Azospirillum brasilense: one gene and its partner. The protein of the gene in region 1 interacts with the protein of each later gene in a pairwise test. Links are inferred from orthologs where the notes say so. Each region holds a gene or a part of one and is shown on either strand. Other genes may lie near its edges. The genes, in order: H1Q64_RS04255 and H1Q64_RS12975.

Region 1 (11,422 bases):
TTACCTGGACGAGCTGACCAGCCACCCCGACACCGACGAGTTCAGCCGCGCGCTGGAGGCCGGCGGCGTCATCCTGTGGGTGCGCACCGCCGAGGTGGAGGACGAGGTGGAGGCCGCCGAGATCCTCGAAGGCAACGGCGGCGCCAACATCCACCTGTCGGTGCGCGAGGAGTAGGCAGGGAAGGAAACGCCGTCCGTCAGGCGGCGCAGGCGCGCCTCTCGCCTCCGCCGCCGACCACGGTCAGCCCGCGCAGGCGGAACTGCGCCCGCACCACCGCGGCCCAGCCCTTACGGATCTGGGCGATCTTGATGGCGTCGGAGGCCTTGGCGTCGGTGGCGGTGCCGCAGATCTCGAACAAAAGCGCGTCGCCGATGGAGCCGGGGCACAGCGCCAGGGCGTGCACCAGCCAGGCCATCAGCTCGGCCGGGGTGTGACGCGGCAGACCGCGCTCCGCCAGGGTCAGGGCGTTCCCGAGGTTCGCCAGCTCCCGCCGTGCCGTTCCGGGGTTCGGGATCATCAATGGCCTCCCTCGCGCGTGTCTCACGGACGACTCCTTACCTCTTTGGAATGGAGCGCGTCAGTGACGGCCATCACAGCACGGCCGTTCCAGCACAGCCGTCACAGCAGCGCTCCCAGTTGGATCATGCAGGAAACAGACGGCAGCCTCTTTTGGTGTGCCGCGTGCGAATTATCCTCTTTCCCGTTATAGTCGGGACGCCGCACGGTTCGTCGCACCCCTAGCATCCCTGGGAAGGCTCACGTTTTGTCGATGCTCTCCACCCGCGCCGCCTCCGCCGACGCGTCCGACGCCAAGGACGCCGGCACCGCCAACATCCCCAACAAGCGCGCGATCCTGTCCCGGCGCAAGCTGGCGGAGGATCTGGAGAAGCTGGTGGCGGAGCATGGGACCGGCGACAAGCTGCGCCCCGCCCTGATCGCCCGACTGCGCGGCGCGCTGAACGACGGGCGGGCGGAGGTGCGCGCCCGCTTCGAGGCCAAGGGATCGGGTGAGGACTGCGTGCGGCAGAACTGCTACCTCGCCGACGGGGTGGTGCGTTCGCTGGCCGACCTCACGGTCACCCACATCTTCCCCTCGCCCAACCCGACCTCCGGCGAGGTGTTCGACATCGTCGCCACCGGCGGCTATGGCCGGGGCGAGCTGGCCCCCTTCTCCGACATCGACCTGCTGTTCCTGCTGCCCTACAAGCGCACCCCGCGGGTGGAGCAGGTGGTGGAGTACATGCTCTACATCCTGTGGGACCTCGGGCTGAAGGTCGGTCACGCCGTGCGCAGCGTCGACGACTGCATCCGCCAGTCCAAGGCCGACGTGACCATCCGCACCGCCATCCTGGAATCCCGCTACCTCTGGGGCCCGCGCAAGCTGTTCACCGAGCTGCGCCGCCGCTTCGACCGCGAGGTGGTGGCCGGCACCGGGCCGGAATTCGTCGAGGCCAAGCTGGCCGAGCGCGACAACCGCCACCTGAAGCTGGGCGACAGCCGCTACGTGCTGGAACCCAACCTGAAGGACGGCAAGGGCGGCCTGCGCGACCTGCAGACGCTGTTCTGGATCGCCAAGTACCTCTACCGCGTGGAGGACGTCGACGATCTGGTCGGCAAGAAGGTGCTGCTGCCGGAGGAGGCGCAGCGCTTCGCCAAGGCGCAGAACTTCCTGTGGACCGCGCGCTGCCATCTGCATTACCTGACCGGTCGCATGGAGGACCGGATGACCTTCGACGTCCAGACGTCGATCGGCAACCGCATGGGCTACACCGACCACGCCGGGACCAAGGGCGTGGAGCGCTTCATGAAGCATTACTTCCTGGTCGCCAAGGACGTGGGCGACCTGACCCGCATCTTCTGCGCGGCGCTGGAGGCGGAATCGAAGCGCCCGCCCAAGTTCAACATCCTGCGGCTGGCCGCACTCGCCCGCCGCAAGGACGTGGACGGCTTCGTGGTGGACGGCGAGCGGCTGAACGTCCGCAACGACCGCCAGTTCAAGGACGAGCCGCTGGACATGATCCGGCTGTTCCACACCGCCCAGCAGAATGACATCGACATCCACCCCAACGCGCTGCGCGCCATCACGCGCTCGCTGTCGGTGGTGGGGCCGAAGCTGCGCGCCGACCTGGAGGCCAACCGGCTGTTCCTGGAGATCCTGACCGGCCGCAAGGACCCGGAGATCACGCTGCGCCGCATGAACGAGGCCGGGGTGCTGGCCCGCTTCATCCCCGACTTCGGCCGGGTGGTCGCGCAGATGCAGTACGACATGTACCACGTCTACACGGTGGACGAGCACACGCTGTTCGCTCTCGGCATCCTGCACAAGATCGAGATGGGCGAGCTGACCGACGAGCTGCCGCTGTCGTCGGAGGTGATCCACAAGGTGGTGTCGCGACGCGCGCTCTACGTCGCCGTGCTGCTGCACGACATCGCCAAGGGCCGCGGCGGCGACCATTCCGTCCTCGGCGCGCGGGTGGCGGAGAAGCTGTGCCCGCGGCTCGGCCTGACGGCGGAGGAGACGGAGACGGTGGCCTGGCTGGTGCGCTGGCACCTCGCCATGTCCTACACCGCCTTCAAGCGCGACCTGGAGGACGACAAGACGGTGCGCGACTTCGTCTCGCTCGTCCAGTCGCCGGAGCGGCTGCGCCTGCTGCTGGTTCTGACCGTGGCGGACATCCGGGCGGTCGGGCCGCAGCGCTGGAACAACTGGAAGGCCACGCTGCTGCGCGAGCTGTACAACCGCTCGGAGGAGGTGATGTCCGGCGGCCTGTCGGTCGAAGGGCGCGGGCGCCGCATTCAGGCCGCCCAGGCGGCGCTGCGGGCCGAGCTGTCCGACTTCGACGATGCCGATTTCGAACGGCATCTCGCGCTCGGCTACCCGGCCTACTGGCTGGCCTTCGACGCGGAGACGCTGGGCCGGCAGGCGCGGCTGGTCCGGGAGGCGCTGCGCGACGAACGGCCGCTGACCGTCAACACGCGCATCGACCGCGGCCGGGCGATCACCGAGGTGACGATCTTCGCCACCGACCACCACGGCCTGTTCTCCCGCCTCGCCGGGGCGCTGGCGGCGGCGGGGGCGGACATCGTCGACGCCCGCATCTTCACGATGACCAACGGCATGGCGCTGGACGTCTTCACCGTGCAGGACGCGGCGGGCGGCGGCGCCTTCGAGAGCGGCGACAAGCTCGCCAAGCTGTCGGTGATGATCGAGAAGGTGCTGTCCGGCCAGTTGAAGCCGCTGCACGACCTGACCAAGCGCAAGGCCCCGCACGCCAGCCGCACCCGCGTCTTCCACGTGCCGCCGCGCGTGCTGATCGACAACAACGCCTCCACCACCCACACGGTGATCGAGGTCAACGGGCGCGACCGCCCCGGCCTGCTCTACGACCTGACCCGCGCGCTGACCAACCTGACCCTGCAGATCTCGTCGGCGAAGATCTCGACCTACGGGGAGAAGGCCATCGACGTCTTCTATGTGAAGGACGTCTTCGGCCTGAAGGTCACCCACGAGAGCAAGCTGGCCCAGATCCGCGAGCGGCTGCTGCACGCGCTCGCCGATCCGGCGGGGTGAGGACGGGGGTGACGCCCGTTCCTCAGGACAGTTGGTCCTCCACCCAGCCGTCGATCACTTCGGCGGCCAGACCGGCCAGCACGCCCGTCGCCATGCCGGCGGCGTAGTCGGACGCCCAGTGCCGTTCGGTGGCGAGGCTCGACCAGCCCACCGCCGCGGCGAAGCCCAGGCTGACCATGGTCGCCGAGGACAGGCCGCGGTTCAGCCCGACCGCCGTGGTCAGCGCTGACATGTTGATGGCGTGGCCGGAGGGGAAGGAGGCGTGCTTGCCGTCGGCCTTGCCCCAGCGGCTGGGGTCGCGGCCCTCGTTCGGGCGGGCGCGGCAGACGACGCGCTTGATCCCCTTGCCGGCCACCGTCCCCAGCGCGATGGCGAGCAACCCCTGTCGGGCGAGGCGCGACCAGCCCGGCTTATTCATGCCCAGCCCGGCGGCCCACAGCGCCCCCAGCGCCGGCATCAGCACCATGCGGGAGCTGGGCACCTGGAGCCCGTCGCGCAGAGCCGGCACCTCCGCGCCCAGGGCGACGGCCTTGCGGCGGGCGGTTCCGTCCAGCACGTTCACGCCGTCCAGAACGCGGTCCGTGAAACCCTCGTCGCTCATCTCGCGGATCTCCCAAAGCACGCCCCCAATCACCGCGGAGGCCAAGCGTAAACAGCCGCGCTGGCGTTTCGTGCCCGCATGGCCCCGCAAGGCAGAAGTGCCCGGCGCGGAGGGGCGCCGCCTTGGCAATCGCCGACCATGCCGCTTCCCCTCACCCGCCGAGGAGAGGGAGGAGTCGGCGATTGCCAAACCGGCCCACCGTGGCGCCTTGGCAATCGCCGACCGCCGGCCCAGACATCGGCCAGACATCGCCAAGATCACCCATGAAATCCCGAGTCGCGACTCGCCCGCTCCACTCCGCCTTGGCAATCGCCGACCAATGCCCGAGTCGTCCCGAGTCACCGATGATTCCCACACGGTCCCTTGGCGAACGCCGACGAGTCTTCTGGCAATCGCCGACGCACCCCCGAGTCGTCCCCAGGCAATCGCCGACCTAGCAAATAGACTCCAGCAATTAGGTCTCAATTAGCCTCGTCGGCGATCGCCAAATGGACTCTCCGGGCGGTGCATGATCGACTGCAGGCAGAATGGACGGGGGGACCTATGGGCGACGTGCACCAACTCATCATGACGCATGGCCGGCGCGAGGCACGGAACCTCGTGGACCCGAAGCGGGCCAGCGTCGTCGATGTCGCGGCGGCGGTGCTGGAGGACGAGTCCAACGCGCTGGGCATCACCTACTCCGGCTTCTGCCTGACCAGCCTGCCCCACCGGAAGCTGGCGCCGGACGCCGAATGGCGCCGCGACCAGGGCCGCGTCACCCTGCTGGTGGAACCGGGCAAGGAGCGCAAGCGAGACGGCAGCCTGATGCCGGTCGGCGTCCCCTACGGCGCCAAGGCGCGGCTGATCCTGCTCTATCTCCAGACCCGCGCCATCCAGGACAACAGCCGCGAGATCGAGCTGGGCCGCTCGATGAACGACTGGCTCGACCGCATGGGCGTCTCGGCCGGCGGGTCCACCTACAAGGCGGTGCAGGAGCAGGCGACCCGCATCAACCTGTGCCGCCTGACCTTCTTCTGGGACAAGGATGGGGCCGAGGGCTTCGCCAAGGAGAACATCGTCAACGGCGGCATCCGCCTGCGCGACGACGACGGCCAGGGCACCCTGTGGCGCGAGACGGTGCAACTGTCGGAAACCTTCTTCGCCGCGCTGAAGCGCTCCCCTGTCCCGATCTGGGAGCCGGCGATCCGCCACATCGGCGGCTGCTCGATGGCGATCGACGTCTATGTCTGGCTGGCCTACCGGCTGCATGTGCTGCGCGACCCGATTCCGGTGACCTGGAAGGCGCTCTTCACCCAGTTCGGCGGCGGCTACAAGGAGCTGAAGCACTTCAAGCCGGAGTTCCGCGTGGCGCTTGATCTGGCGCTGGCCGTCTACGAGGCGGCGCGGGTGGAGTTCTCCGACACCGGCGTCCTGCTCTACCCCTCGCCCCCGCCGATTCCGGAGCGCAAGATCCTCCCCGCCGCGCGCGGGTGAGTCGGCGGCAGGCAAGTCGGCGATTGCCAACCCACCCGGCTCCGGAATCGGAGTCGGCGATTGCCAGAGTCCCAGCGGCCGAGGCGACGCCTACCCCGCCTTGAAGGCCTGCACGTTGACGCCTTCCCGCGTGTAGACCTGCATCGGGCGGCAGCTCTCGTCCATCTTGACGATGAGGACGCCGGCCTTGTCGCGCGGATAGAGCCACATCTCGTACTGCGACACCCGCGCGCTCGGCCCGGTGCGCGCTTCGCTGTAGATCGCGGCCCGGAACTGCCCGACCGGAATCCCCTCCCCGGCCAGAACGGAGGCGACGGGACGGTTGCAGGGTCCCTTCACCATGCCATCCAACGCCGCCACCGCTCCAGGCGCGGGCTCCGCGGTGCGCGGCGGCCCCAGCGAGGCGCAGGCGCCGAGGCCGAGAAGGCCGGCGCACAGGATTATCCCGGCGGTCCTGCGATTGCGCGAACGGCGTCCGGCGTGGCGATGCATCGCGGTCTCCCTGCCCAATGGCGGTGTTCGGTTACCTCTGCGCAAACACGGCAGCGGGGAAAAAGGTTCGTGCCGGCCCTTGGCAATCGCCGACCATCGAGAATCAGGCGGGCCGAGAATCGGACGGGCAGAAAAAAGGCGGGGCACCGTGGCCCCGCCTTCCTTTCCGAATCGGCCGGATGGACTCAGTCCACCTGGACCTTCTCGCCGTTCTTCCAGGCCCAGAACACATAGCCCGGCTGCTTCAGGTCGCCCTTGTCGTCGAAGGACAGCGACCCGACCACCGTGTCGAAGGACGGGCCGGCGCGCAGCGCCTTCGCCACGGCGTCGGACTTGGCGCTGTTGGCCTTCTGCACGGCCTCGGCGTAGGTCTGCACCGCGGCGTAGGCGAACAGGGTGAAGCCGTCGGTGCGGATGTTCTTGGCCTGCAGGGCCTCGACCACCGGCTTGGCGGCGGGGTTGCGCTGCGGGTCGGGAGAGAAGGTGAACAGCGTGCCTTCCGCCGTATCGCCGGCGATGTTCCAGTAGGACTGCGGCTGGATGCCGTCGGCGCCGATGATCTGCGGGCGGAACTGCTGGTCCGCCGCCTGACGGGCGATCAGACCCAGCTCCTGATCGTAGCCGCCGTAATAGAGCACGTCCACGCCGTCCGACTTCAGCCGGGTGATGAGTGCGGAATAGTCCTTCTCGCCGGCGGTGATGCTGGTGAAGGCGGCCTCGGTGATGCCGGCGGCGTTCAGGCGGCGCTTCACGTCGTCGGCGAGGCCCTGGCCGTAGGCCTGCTTGTCGTGGACGATGGCGACCTTCTTGCCCTTGTAGCGGTCGGCGATCAGCTTGGCCGCCACCTCGCCCTGCTGGTCGTCGCGGCCGCAGACGCGGAAGACGTTCTTCAGGCCGCGGTCGGTGAGCTGCGGGCTGGTCGCGGTGGGGGAGATCATCACGATCCCCTCCTCGCCGTAGACGTTGGAGGCGGCGATGGAGGCACCGGAGCAGACATGGCCGATCACCGCGGCGACGTTCTGGCTCACCAGCTTGTTGGCGGCGGCCACCGCCTGCTTGGCGTCGCAGGCGTCGTCGGCGATGGTCAGGACCAGCTTCTGCCCGAGCAGCCCGCCCTTGGCGTTGATGTCGGCCACGGCGGCCTCGACGCCGGCACGGGTCTGCTCGCCATAGGCGGCGGCGGCGCCGGTCATCGGACCGGCCAGCGCGATGGTGATGTCGGCCTGGGCGGCCCCGGCCCACAGGCCGGCCCCCAGGGCGACGGCGGCGGCGGTCACAGCCAGCTTCGCACGGATCATGGGTGGATTCCTCTCTCCGGGAACAGGTTCTTTTTGTCGAACGCTTTCGGGTCGGAGACCGCGGACGCTGCCTCCGAAACAGGCAAACAAGCAAAGGGACGGGTTCGACGCAATGGGCAAACAGGCACGGGCTGCCGCACGCCCGGCGCATGACACGGCCTTTAGAATGGCGAAGGGTTGGTTCAGTCGACCAATTCGCGCGACGCCGCGCCGGACGGCGTGGCTAGCGCCGGCGGGGCCAGCGCGGCCGGGGCCAGGGCCAGTGCGATGGCCCGACGCAGATCGTCGGCCAGGACGGGCTTGTGCAGGATGCTGAACTTGCCGGCCTCGGCCTCCGCCAGACGCTCCGGGGCGGTGTCGCCGGTTACCAGGATGCCAGGGATCGGGCGCTTCGACCGCCGCCGCACCTCACGGATGGTTTCTGTGCCGGTGTGCCCCTCGCCCAGCCGGTAATCGGCGACGATCACGTCCGGATCGGGGTGACGGCGCAAAGCCTCCACCGCCTCGCCGAAGCTGGCGGCGGGAAACACCTCGTGCCCCCATTGCCGGATCATCGCGCACAGCCCCTCGCGCACGATGGGGTCGTCCTCGACCACCAGCACGCGGGCGCCGGCCCGCATGCGGGCGGTCACGGGGAAGTCCTCCGGCAGCGTCTCGGCCGGGACGGGGGGATCGGCGAGCGGCACCTCCACCCGGAAGACCGACCCCCGCCCCGGTTCGGAGCGCAGGCTGATCGGGTGGTTCAGCATGCCGGTCAGCCGGCGCACCACGGCGAGCCCCAGCCCCAGCCCCTGGTCGCGGTCGCGGCTGGCGTTCCCGACCTGAACGAACTCCTGGAAGATGTCCTCCTGCCGGTCGGTGGGGATGCCGATGCCGGTGTCCCACACCTCGATCCGCAGCACCGCGCCGCGCCGCCGGCAACCGACCAGGATGCGCCCGCGGTTGGTGTAGCGCAGCGCGTTCTCGACAAGGTTCTGCAGGATGCGGCCGAGCAGCATCGGGTCGCTGTCCACATGGGCGCCGCAGGGCATGATGTGCAGCAGCAGCCCCTTGCGCACCGCCACCGGACGGCTGTTGGCGGTGATGCGGTCCAGCAGGTCGGTCACCGGGAAGACCGTGCGCTTCGGCTCGACCGCCCCGGCCTCCAGCCGCGACACGTCGAGCAGCCCGTCGAGCAGCATCTTCAGGGCGCCCAGCGCGCGGTCCATGGTGGTCAGGATCTTGCGCATGGCGGGGTCTGTGGCGCGGGTGGACAGCGCCTCCATCAGCAGCATCAGCGACTGCACGGGCTGGCGCAGGTCGTGGCTGGCCGCCGCCAGGAACTTCGACTTGCCGATGTTGGCGCGGTCGGCCTCCCGCCGCGCCTCGGCCAGCGCGGCCTGGGCGGTCTTGTGCTCGGTGATGTCACGGACGGTGGCGATCACGCTGACCAGCCTCCCCCCGGCGCCGCGCACTGGCGAGGCGCGCAGCTCCAGCCAGACCTCCGGTGCACCGGGACCCGCGGCACCGCCGGGACGCAGGAACTCCGCGCTCATGTCCCCGGCGTCCTCGGCGCCGTCGCACAGCGGGCCCAGCCCCGCCTCGTCCCCCATCAGCCCGGCCAGCACCTCCCGCGCGGCGCGCCCGTCGGCGGCGCCGGGGCCGATCCCCATCAGCCGGGAAAAGGCGGGGTTGGTGTAGACCACCGGCACGCCCGGCCGGGTGGCGTCGGCGATCAGGATGCCGTCGCCGCTCCATTCCATCGCACGGTTGCGGATGCGCAGCGCCCGGTCGCCGTGGCGCCGCCGCTGAAGCTCCACCAGGAAGGCGGTGGTGAACAGCAGGATCACCGCGGTGGCGGCGGCGGCCCAGATGATGGAATAGAAGCGGTTCTGCCGCCACGCGCCGAACACCGTCTCCACCGACTCGCCGACCACCGTCATCAGCGGGTAGTCGGCGGAGGCGCGGAAGGCGTAGATGCGCTCGACCCCGTCCACCGGGCTGACGACGCGATGGTGCCGGACCGTTCCGCTGCCGGCCTCCGGCCACAGACCGGAGCCCCGGAAGCTGCGCCCGAACACCTGATCCTGAAGGGCTTGGCGGGCCAGCAGGGGGCCGTCCGCGCGGGCAATGGCGACCGAGCTGTCGCGCGGCAGGTCCAACCGGCCATAGAAGCGGGAGAAGATCTCCGCCGGGACGTCCACCACGGCGACGCCGCGAAACGCCCCGTCCGGCCCCTCCAGCCGGCGCGACACCGGGATGAACACGTCCGACGTGCCCGGGCTGACGAAGGGCAGCCCGATGACGAAGCCCTTCTGATTCCCCTTCCGGTGGGCGTTCGACTTGTGCCGGGCGAACTCCTCCCACTCCAGCACTGGATTGCGGGTGGTGGTCCGCCCCAAGCCCATGGACAGCCAGCTGTTCGCGTCGTAAATCCGGATGGAGGCGGCCAAGCCTTCCTCGAACGACCGCCGGGTGGGAATCAGGAGCGGAATGTCCTTTTCGACATGGGAGGCGACGTCGATCAGAAGATCGTCCAGCCGGCGGAAGGTGGCGATGGCCTGTTCCTCGACCAGCTGCGCCATCGCCGCCGTGTGCTGGCGGGTCGTCTGGTCGAGGAAGCGTTCCTCGCGGTCGATGCGGGTCAGCAGCGTCCACCACAGCGCCGCGATGGCGACGGCGACCGCAACGGCGGGAAGAACGAGACGAGCCTCCATCCCCCGCGGAAAAGCGATCCTTCGTCGCACTGCCGACCTCAAACACTGCCTAATGGTCATTATGCGCCAGCCGACTTCCCCCTTCAATGGACAAACCGGCGACCAATGATACAGGAAATAGAGAGCAATCAAACTTTTGCGGGTTCTTTGGTACCGCCGCCGCAAGGATCGGCGCCGAACGGGACGGTCGGCGGATGAGTTTCGCCCGCGCCATCGCAACCGTCGGCAGCCTGACGCTGCTGAGCCGGCTGGCCGGCTTCGCCCGCGACATTCTGACCGCGGCGGTGCTCGGCGCCGGGCCGGTGGCCGACGCCTTCTTCGTGGCGCTGAAACTGCCCAACTTCTTCCGCCGCCTGTTCGCGGAGGGGGCCTTCAGCGTCGCCTTCGTCCCGCTGTTCGCGGCGGAGCTTCAGCGCAACGGCCGCGCCGCCGCGGTGGCCTTCGCCGAGCAGGCGCTGGCGATCCTGCTGACGGTGCTGCTGCCCTTCACCGCCCTGGCCATCCTGGGGATGCCCGCGCTGATGCACGTCCTGGCGCCGGGCTTCGTCGACGAGCCGGCGAAGTTCGCGCTGGCCGTCGACATGGCGCGGCTGACCTTTCCCTATCTGACGCTGATTTCGCTGGTGGCGCTGCTGGGCGGCGTGCTGAACGCGCTGGACCGCTTCGGCCCCTTCGCCGCCGCCCCCATCGCCTTCAACCTGACGCTGATCGCCGCCTTGCTGACCGCGCCGCGGCTGGGGCTGGAGCCGGGGCGGGCGATGGCCGCGGCGGTGACGCTGTCGGGCGTGGTGCAGCTGGTCTGGATGGGATGGGCCTGCCGGGCGGCGGGGGTGACGCTGCGCCTGACCCTGCCGCGGATGACCGAGGGGATGCGCCGCCTGTTCCGGCTGGTCGGGCCGGGGGCCATCGGCGCCGGGGTCATGCAGATCAACCTGTTCCTGAACGTCGTACTGGCCTCGCTGCTGCCGTCGGGGGCGGTGTCCTTCCTCTATTACGCCGACCGGCTGAACCAGATGCCGCTGGGCGTCATCGGCATCGCCATCGGCACCGCGCTCTTGCCCGTGCTCGCCCGCCACGCCGCGGCGGGGGACGAGCGGATGGTCCGCCACTACCTCAGCCGCGCTTTGGAATTCAGCCTGCTGCTCGGCCTGCCGGCCGCGGTGGCGCTGGGGGTGGCCGGGGCGCCCATCGTCTCGGTGCTGTTCGAGCGCGGCGCCTTCGGCCCGGCGGAGGCGCAGGCGACGGCCTGGGCGCTGGGCGCCTACGCAATTGGCATCCCCGCCCATG
Region 2 (6,381 bases), 1.8 Mb from region 1 along the record:
TTCGGCGAGGCGACGTACGGGATGCGGCAGGAGGCCGAACGGTTGCGGGCCGAGTAGGCCAGCAGAACCGGAGCCTCGTAGCCCGGGACCAGACGCTTGTAGGAGTTGGTCGTCGGGTTGGTGAAGGCATTCAGCGCCTTGGCGTGCTTGATGATGCCGCCGATGTAGTACAGCGCCAGTTCCGACAGGTCGGCGTACTGGTTGCCGGCGAACAGCGGCTGGCCTTCCTTCCAGATCGACTGGTGCATGTGCATGCCCGAGCCGTTGTCGCCGAAGACGGGCTTCGGCATGAAGGTCGCGGTCTTGCCGTAGGCGTGGGCGACGTTGTGCACGACGTACTTGTAGTACTGCATGTTGTCGCCGGTGCGGACCAGCGTGTCGAACTTGATGCCCAGCTCATGCTGCGAAGCGGCCACCTCGTGGTGGTGCTTCTCGACCGGCACGCCCATTTCGGCGAGCACGCTCAGCATCTCGGCGCGCAGGTCCGAGCCGCTGTCGACCGGAGCGACCGGGAAGTAGCCGCCCTTGACGCCCGGGCGGTGGCCCAGGTTGCCGTCCTCATAGTCCTTGTCGGAGGTGTACGGGCCTTCCTCCGAGTCGAACTCGTAGGACACCTTGTTCATCTCGACCTTGAACTTCACGTCGTCGAAGACGAAGAACTCGGCTTCCGGGCCGAAGTAGGCGGTGTCGCCGATGCCGGCCGACGCCATGTACTTCTCGGCGGCCTTCGCGATGCCGCGCGGGCAACGGGCGTAGGGCTGGCCGGTCGACGGCTCGTACACGTCGCAGAGGATGTTCAGCGTCGGCTGGGCCGAGAACGGGTCCATGACGGCGGTGGTCGGGTCGAGCTGGAGGATCATGTCCGACTCGTTGATCGCCTTCCAGCCGGCGATCGAGGAGCCGTCGAACATGATGCCGTCCTCGAACACGTCCTCGTCGATGGTCGAGACGTGCTGAGCGGTGTGGTGCAGCTTGCCGCGCGGGTCGGTGAAGCGGAGGTCCACGTACTTGACGTCGTGTTCCTTGATCAGGTCGAAGACCTTGCTGATGTCGGACATATCTCTTTTTCCACGCTTAAGAGGTTTGGGTCCCGCTGCGTCAAACCGACCGAGGGGCGGGTGACGGCGCTCGCGGCGGACGTTATGTCATGCCTTTCCCAAGCACACAACGTGACAGCACAAAAAGTCGCGCCCGGATGGGCATCCGCGCACGGATCGTTCCGCTCGCGGTTGCGACGGTCTGCGTCGGCCAGATCTGCGTCGGCCGGCTTTGCGTCGGTTGTGGGCGGGGCTGGTTCATGGTGGCCGGTGGTCGGGTTCTCGGGACGCGATCAGATCGCGTCGCCTCCCTTCTCGCCGGTCCGGATGCGGACAACTTCTTCCACGGGGGTGACGAAGATCTTGCCGTCGCCGATGCGGCCGGTGTGGGCGGCCTGCTGGATCGCCTCGATCGCCCGCTCCACCAGGGAGTCCTCCATCACCACCTCGATCTTCACCTTCGGCAGGAAGTCGACCACATACTCCGCGCCGCGGTACAGCTCGGTGTGCCCCTTCTGACGGCCGAAGCCCTTGGCCTCGGTGACGGTGATGCCCTTGATGCCGACTTCGTGAAGGGCTTCCTTCACTTCGTCGAGTTTGAACGGCTTAATGATGGCTTCGATCTTCTTCATGGGTCTCTCGTGTACGAGGTGCCAACGTCGGCAGGCACCGTCCACGGCTCTGCCGACAGTCCGATGTAAAGCACGTTGCGTGCCAATCGGAGCGGTTGCGATCCGGCTGCGTGGGATGCCGGGCCGCAGCGGGCCGATGCCACCGTGGGCGGCACGCGACTGCCAACGGATAGGGCGAAGTGAACAATATTTGTGCACAAGCTGCAAGCAATCCGCGCAGCCACACCCTTTCGGAGGGGCTAGTGCCGGCTTTTCAGATTGATCAATGCGGTGGAAAATAGAGCTTGACCCGACCCGTCCCTTGGGGCAAATAGGCGGCCCCGGTGGCGGTGGTAGCTCAGTTGGTAGAGCTCTCGGTTGTGGTCCGAGCGGTCGTGGGTTCGAGTCCCATCCATCGCCCCAGTCCCCCTTGACGGTGGATGCGCTTGCCTCGTGAGGAGTTCACGTCGGCGTTGCATCGATCGGAGCGGCGGGTGGGGTGTTTGCGGACGGTTCATTCCGTCCCCCGGTGGCGGTGGTAGCTCAGTTGGTAGAGCTCTCGGTTGTGGTCCGAGCGGTCGTGGGTTCGAGTCCCATCCATCGCCCCAGTTCTTCCTTCCAATTTTCGTGCCAGGCAGGCCACTCCTTTCATTCCTCCTGTGCCCGGCTATGCTGCGGCCGTCGCGGTGCTTATTGTGCCGGGTGACGGTGATGCGGGATTGCGGCGGGTGGAGGCTATGGACGAACTGCTTTCCGTGGCGGAGATGTACCGCGCCGACGCGCTGACCATGGCGGGCGGCGTGCCGGGGCCTGTTCTGATGGAAGCGGCGGGAGCCGCTGTGGTGCGCGCGGTCTGCGAGCGCTGGGCGCCGCACCCGACCGTTGTCCTGTGCGGGCCGGGCAACAACGGTGGCGACGGGTTCGTCATCGCGCGTCTTCTTCTCGAAGCGGGCTGGCCGGTGCGGCTGGCCCTGCTGGGGTCGCGCTCCGCCCTGCGCGGCGACGCTGCGGTGGCGGCCGGGCGCTGGACCGGGCCGGTGGAAGCCGCCGACCCCTGGCTGCTGGAGGGCAATCCTCTGGTGATCGATGCGCTGTTCGGGGCCGGGCTCGCCCGCCCGCTCGACGGCATGGCCAAGGAGGTCGTCGAGGCGATGGCGGGGCGCACCGTCGTCGCCGTGGACGTGCCGAGCGGCCTGCACGGCGACAGCGGCCAGGTGATGGGGGCGGCCCCGCAGGCGGCGCTGACCGTCACCTTCTTCCGCCGCAAGCCCGGCCATCTGCTCCTGCCGGGCCGGGTCCTCTGCGGGGAGGTGGTGGTCGCCGACATGGGCATTCCCGACACCGTGCTGGACGCCATCGCGCCGCAAACCCTGCTGAACGGCCCTGACCTGTGGCGGCAGCGCTACCCCTGGCCGCGGCTCGACGCGCACAAATACGCGCGGGGGCACGTCGTGGTGCTGGGCGGGGCGCGGATGACCGGCGCGGCGCGCCTGTCGGCACGGGGCGCCCTGCGCGCCGGGGCGGGGCTGGTCACGGTGGCCTGTCCGCCCGACTCGATGCCGATCTACGCCGCCGGCTCGCCCAGCCTGATCGTGACCGACGTGGCGGACCGCGCCGCCTTCGAGGCCCTGCTGGCGGACCCGCGCAAGAACGCGGTGCTGCTGGGGCCGGGGGCCGGAGTCGGAGCGGACACGCGGGGCTATGCGCTCGCCGCGCTGGGCGCTGGCAAGGCCTGCGTGCTGGACGCCGACGCGCTGACCAGCTTCGCCGAGTCGCCCGCCGACCTGCTCGACCGGCTGAACAAGCGCTGCCTGCTGACCCCGCACGAAGGGGAATTCGCACGGGTCTTCCCGGATCTCGCGGCGTCCGAAGGTGGCAAACTGACGCGCGCCCGCGCCGCTGCGGCGCGCTGCGGCGCGGTCGTCCTTTTGAAGGGTGCCGACACGGTGGTCGCGGCGCCGGATGGACGGGCCGTCATCAACGCCAACGCTCCGGCCGATCTGGCGACCGCCGGGTCGGGGGACGTGCTGGCGGGCATCGCGCTCGGGCTGATCGCCCAAGGGATGGACACGTTCGACGCCGCCTGTGCCGCGGTCTGGCTGCACGGCGAGGCGGCCAACGCCTTCGGACCGGGTCTGATCGCCGAGGATCTGCCGGACGCGCTGCCGGGGGTGTTGAGGCGGCTCAAGGCGGGGGTGCGCTGACCCGGCTTCCTCAGGGCATACATACGCCTGGACAGGGGGCTTACCCTTAAGGCCGGGCTCAAGCTATGGCTTGCCGAGAGCGCGCCCGCACGCCAGACTCTGGGTATGAGCGAGACGCCCGAGATCAAATCCGCTGAGACCCGGTCCAGCCCGTCCGTCCCGGCCCAGCCCCCCGCCATCGGGGTGGGAACACCGCCGGGCCTGCTCGACCGCACCCTGGACACGCTGCGCGCGGGCTGGCGCGAGATCGCCGCCTCCGCCCGCGGGGTGGTCGGCGCCGCGCCGCGCGCCAATCTGCCCAAGGAGGACGCGGAGCGGCTGAAGGAACAGATCGAAGCCTGCCTGGAGGGCCGAGGCGGCGAGGTGTCGGCGCGGGCGCGGGCGGCGCAGCTCGGCCGCACCTATCTGGCGCTGGACGGGCAGGGGCGGCGCAATTTCCTGATGATGCTGGCGCGCGATTTCGACGTGGACCGCGCCGCCGTCGACCGGGCGATGGCGACCTTCCAGACGGCGGGCGATCCGGTGTCGCGCGGCCATGCCGAGCGCGCCCTGCGCCGCGCGCTGGAGCCGCCCCGGCTGCGGCTGCTCACCCAGTTCAACGGTCTGCCGGAAGGGGTGAAGTTCCTGGTGGACCTGCGCGCCGAGCTGATGGAGATGGCGCGCGGCGAGCCGCTGCTCCAGGCGCTGGAGGACGATCTCAAGAGTCTGCTGCGCAACTGGTTCGACGTCGGCTTCCTGGAAATGCGTCGGATCACCTGGGACAGCCCGGCCTCGCTCCTGGAAAAGCTCATCAAGTACGAGGCGGTGCACGAGATCAGCGGTTGGCGGGACCTGAAGGACCGCCTCGACTCCGACCGCCGCTGCTTCGCCTTCTTCCACCCGCGCATGCCGAACGAGCCGCTGATCTTCGTCGAGGTGGCGCTGGTCCAGGGCATGTCGGACAACGTCCAGGCGCTGCTCGACCCCTCCGCCCCGGTTTGCGACCCGAAGAGCGCCGACAGCGCCATCTTCTATTCCATCTCCAACGCCCAGGTGGGGCTGGCGGGAATCAGCTTCGGCAACTTCCTCATCAAGCGGGTGGTGGACGGGCTGACCGGCGAGTTCCCCAACATCAAATGCTTCGCCACCCTGTCGCCGATTCCCGGCTTCCGCCGCTGGCTGGACCGGGAACTGGCCGAGCGCGGCGATTCGCTGCTCAGCCCGCCCGAGGCGGAACGCATCGCCGAGGCCATGACCAGTCATCCGGGAAACGGCGAATCGGAGACGGACAGCGACGCGGACGAGCGCCCGGTGCTGGCCGGAGCCCTGGCTCTGCCCTCCTGGCACGCCGACGAGGAGCTTCAAAAACAGCTTCGCGGCCCGTTGATGCGGCTGTGCGCGCACTACTTGACGACGGCGCGCGCGTCGGACCGCCGCAGCGAAAGGCCGGGCGCGGCGCCGGCGCGGGCGCTCGATCCGGTCGCGCACTTCCACCTCAGCAACGGGGCCCGCATGGAGCGGCTGAACTGGCTGGGCGACCGTTCGGCCAAGGGGCTGCGGCAGTCCTGCGGGATGATGATCAACTACCGTTACAAGCTGGGCGAGATCGACGCCAACCACGAGGCGTACCGGGGGGAGGGCAAGGTCAACGCTTCCTCCTCCATCCGGTCGTTGGGGAAGGGGGGCGGATGAGGCGGCTTGCCGTTCGCCGGGGCGCTTCCCTCGGGGCTTTCCGGGCCACCCACCAATGGCGTGCGGAACGGCGCCCATTTTGCCTGTTTGCGGCGCGAACCCTGTGCTATAGAGCGGACTTCGCCGGCAGTCCGTCGGGTGTTCCGCACCCGTCGCGGGCTGTCTATGCCATTGCGGGCGTGGCGGAACTGGTAGACGCGCCGGATTTAGGTTCCGGTGACTTCGGTCGTGGGGGTTCGAGTCCCTTCGCCCGCACCATGGCAACAGCTTGGACCGCATGGGAACACACGGTTTCGGGCCGCCCGGACGGGCGCCGCCGGGCCGGACAACGAGATAGGCTTTCGTTCCGATGAACATCACCGAGACCAGCGCCGACGGCCTGAAGCGCGAGTACAAGGTCGTCATTTCCGCCCAGGATATCGAACAGAAGGTGCAGGGCCGGCTCGAAGAGCTGCGCCGGACGGTGCAGCTCCCCGGCTTCCGTCCGGGCAAGGTGCCGGTTGCCGTGATCAAGCAGCGCTACGGCGGCAGCGTGCTGGCCGAGGCTCTGGAGGATGCGATCGCCGACAGCTCGCGCCAGGCGCTGAACGAGCGCGGCCTGCGCATCGCCATGCAGCCGAAGATCAACGTCGAGAAGTACGAGGACGGCGGCGACCTATCCTACACCATGGGCGTCGAGCTTCTGCCGGACATCGAGCCGGGCGATCTCAGCGGCCTGGAGCTTGAGAAGCCGGTCGCCACGGTCGAGGATTCGGCCGTCGACGAGGCGCTGACCCGTCTGGCCTCCGCCCATTCGGTGCAGGCCCCGGTCACCGAGGACCGCGCGGCCGAGACGGGCGACATCGCCGTGATCGACTT

The links.
Region 2: the proteins of H1Q64_RS04255 (region 1) and H1Q64_RS12975 interact in binary tests that used the Escherichia coli proteins (3 or more experiments, as listed by UniProt). The link is inferred for Azospirillum brasilense from one-to-one orthologs.

Annotation. Positions count from the first base shown.
Region 1 is NZ_CP059449.1:896,019-907,440, forward strand. What follows is about bases 453-3,772. They hold H1Q64_RS04255 ([protein-PII] uridylyltransferase), read left to right. Parts: upstream 453-770; coding sequence 771-3,572; downstream 3,573-3,772. Other genes in these bases: H1Q64_RS04250 (hypothetical protein), read right to left, coding at 453-518; H1Q64_RS04260 (phosphatase PAP2 family protein), read right to left, coding at 3,595-3,772. In the rest of the region: H1Q64_RS04245 (hypothetical protein), read left to right, coding at 1-175; more of H1Q64_RS04250, read right to left, coding at 198-452; more of H1Q64_RS04260, read right to left, coding at 3,773-4,173; H1Q64_RS04265 (replication protein RepA), read left to right, coding at 4,717-5,649; H1Q64_RS04270 (hypothetical protein), read right to left, coding at 5,740-6,141; H1Q64_RS04275 (ABC transporter substrate-binding protein), read right to left, coding at 6,327-7,439; H1Q64_RS04280 (ATP-binding protein), read right to left, coding at 7,622-10,135; murein biosynthesis integral membrane protein MurJ, read left to right, coding at 10,330-11,422.
Region 2 is NZ_CP059449.1:2,718,137-2,724,517, reverse strand. What follows is about bases 1-2,869. They hold H1Q64_RS12975 (P-II family nitrogen regulator), read right to left. Parts: upstream 1,670-2,869; coding sequence 1,331-1,669; downstream 1-1,330. Other genes in these bases: H1Q64_RS12960 (NAD(P)H-hydrate dehydratase), read left to right, coding at 2,386-2,869; glnA (type I glutamate--ammonia ligase), read right to left, coding at 1-1,058. Outside these bases: more of H1Q64_RS12960, read left to right, coding at 2,870-3,852; H1Q64_RS12955 (malonyl-CoA decarboxylase), read left to right, coding at 3,958-5,523; tig (trigger factor), read left to right, coding at 5,873-6,381. UniProt on the Escherichia coli protein: P-II indirectly controls the transcription of the glutamine synthetase gene (glnA). P-II prevents NR-II-catalyzed conversion of NR-I to NR-I-phosphate, the transcriptional activator of GlnA. When P-II is uridylylated to P-II-UMP, these events are reversed.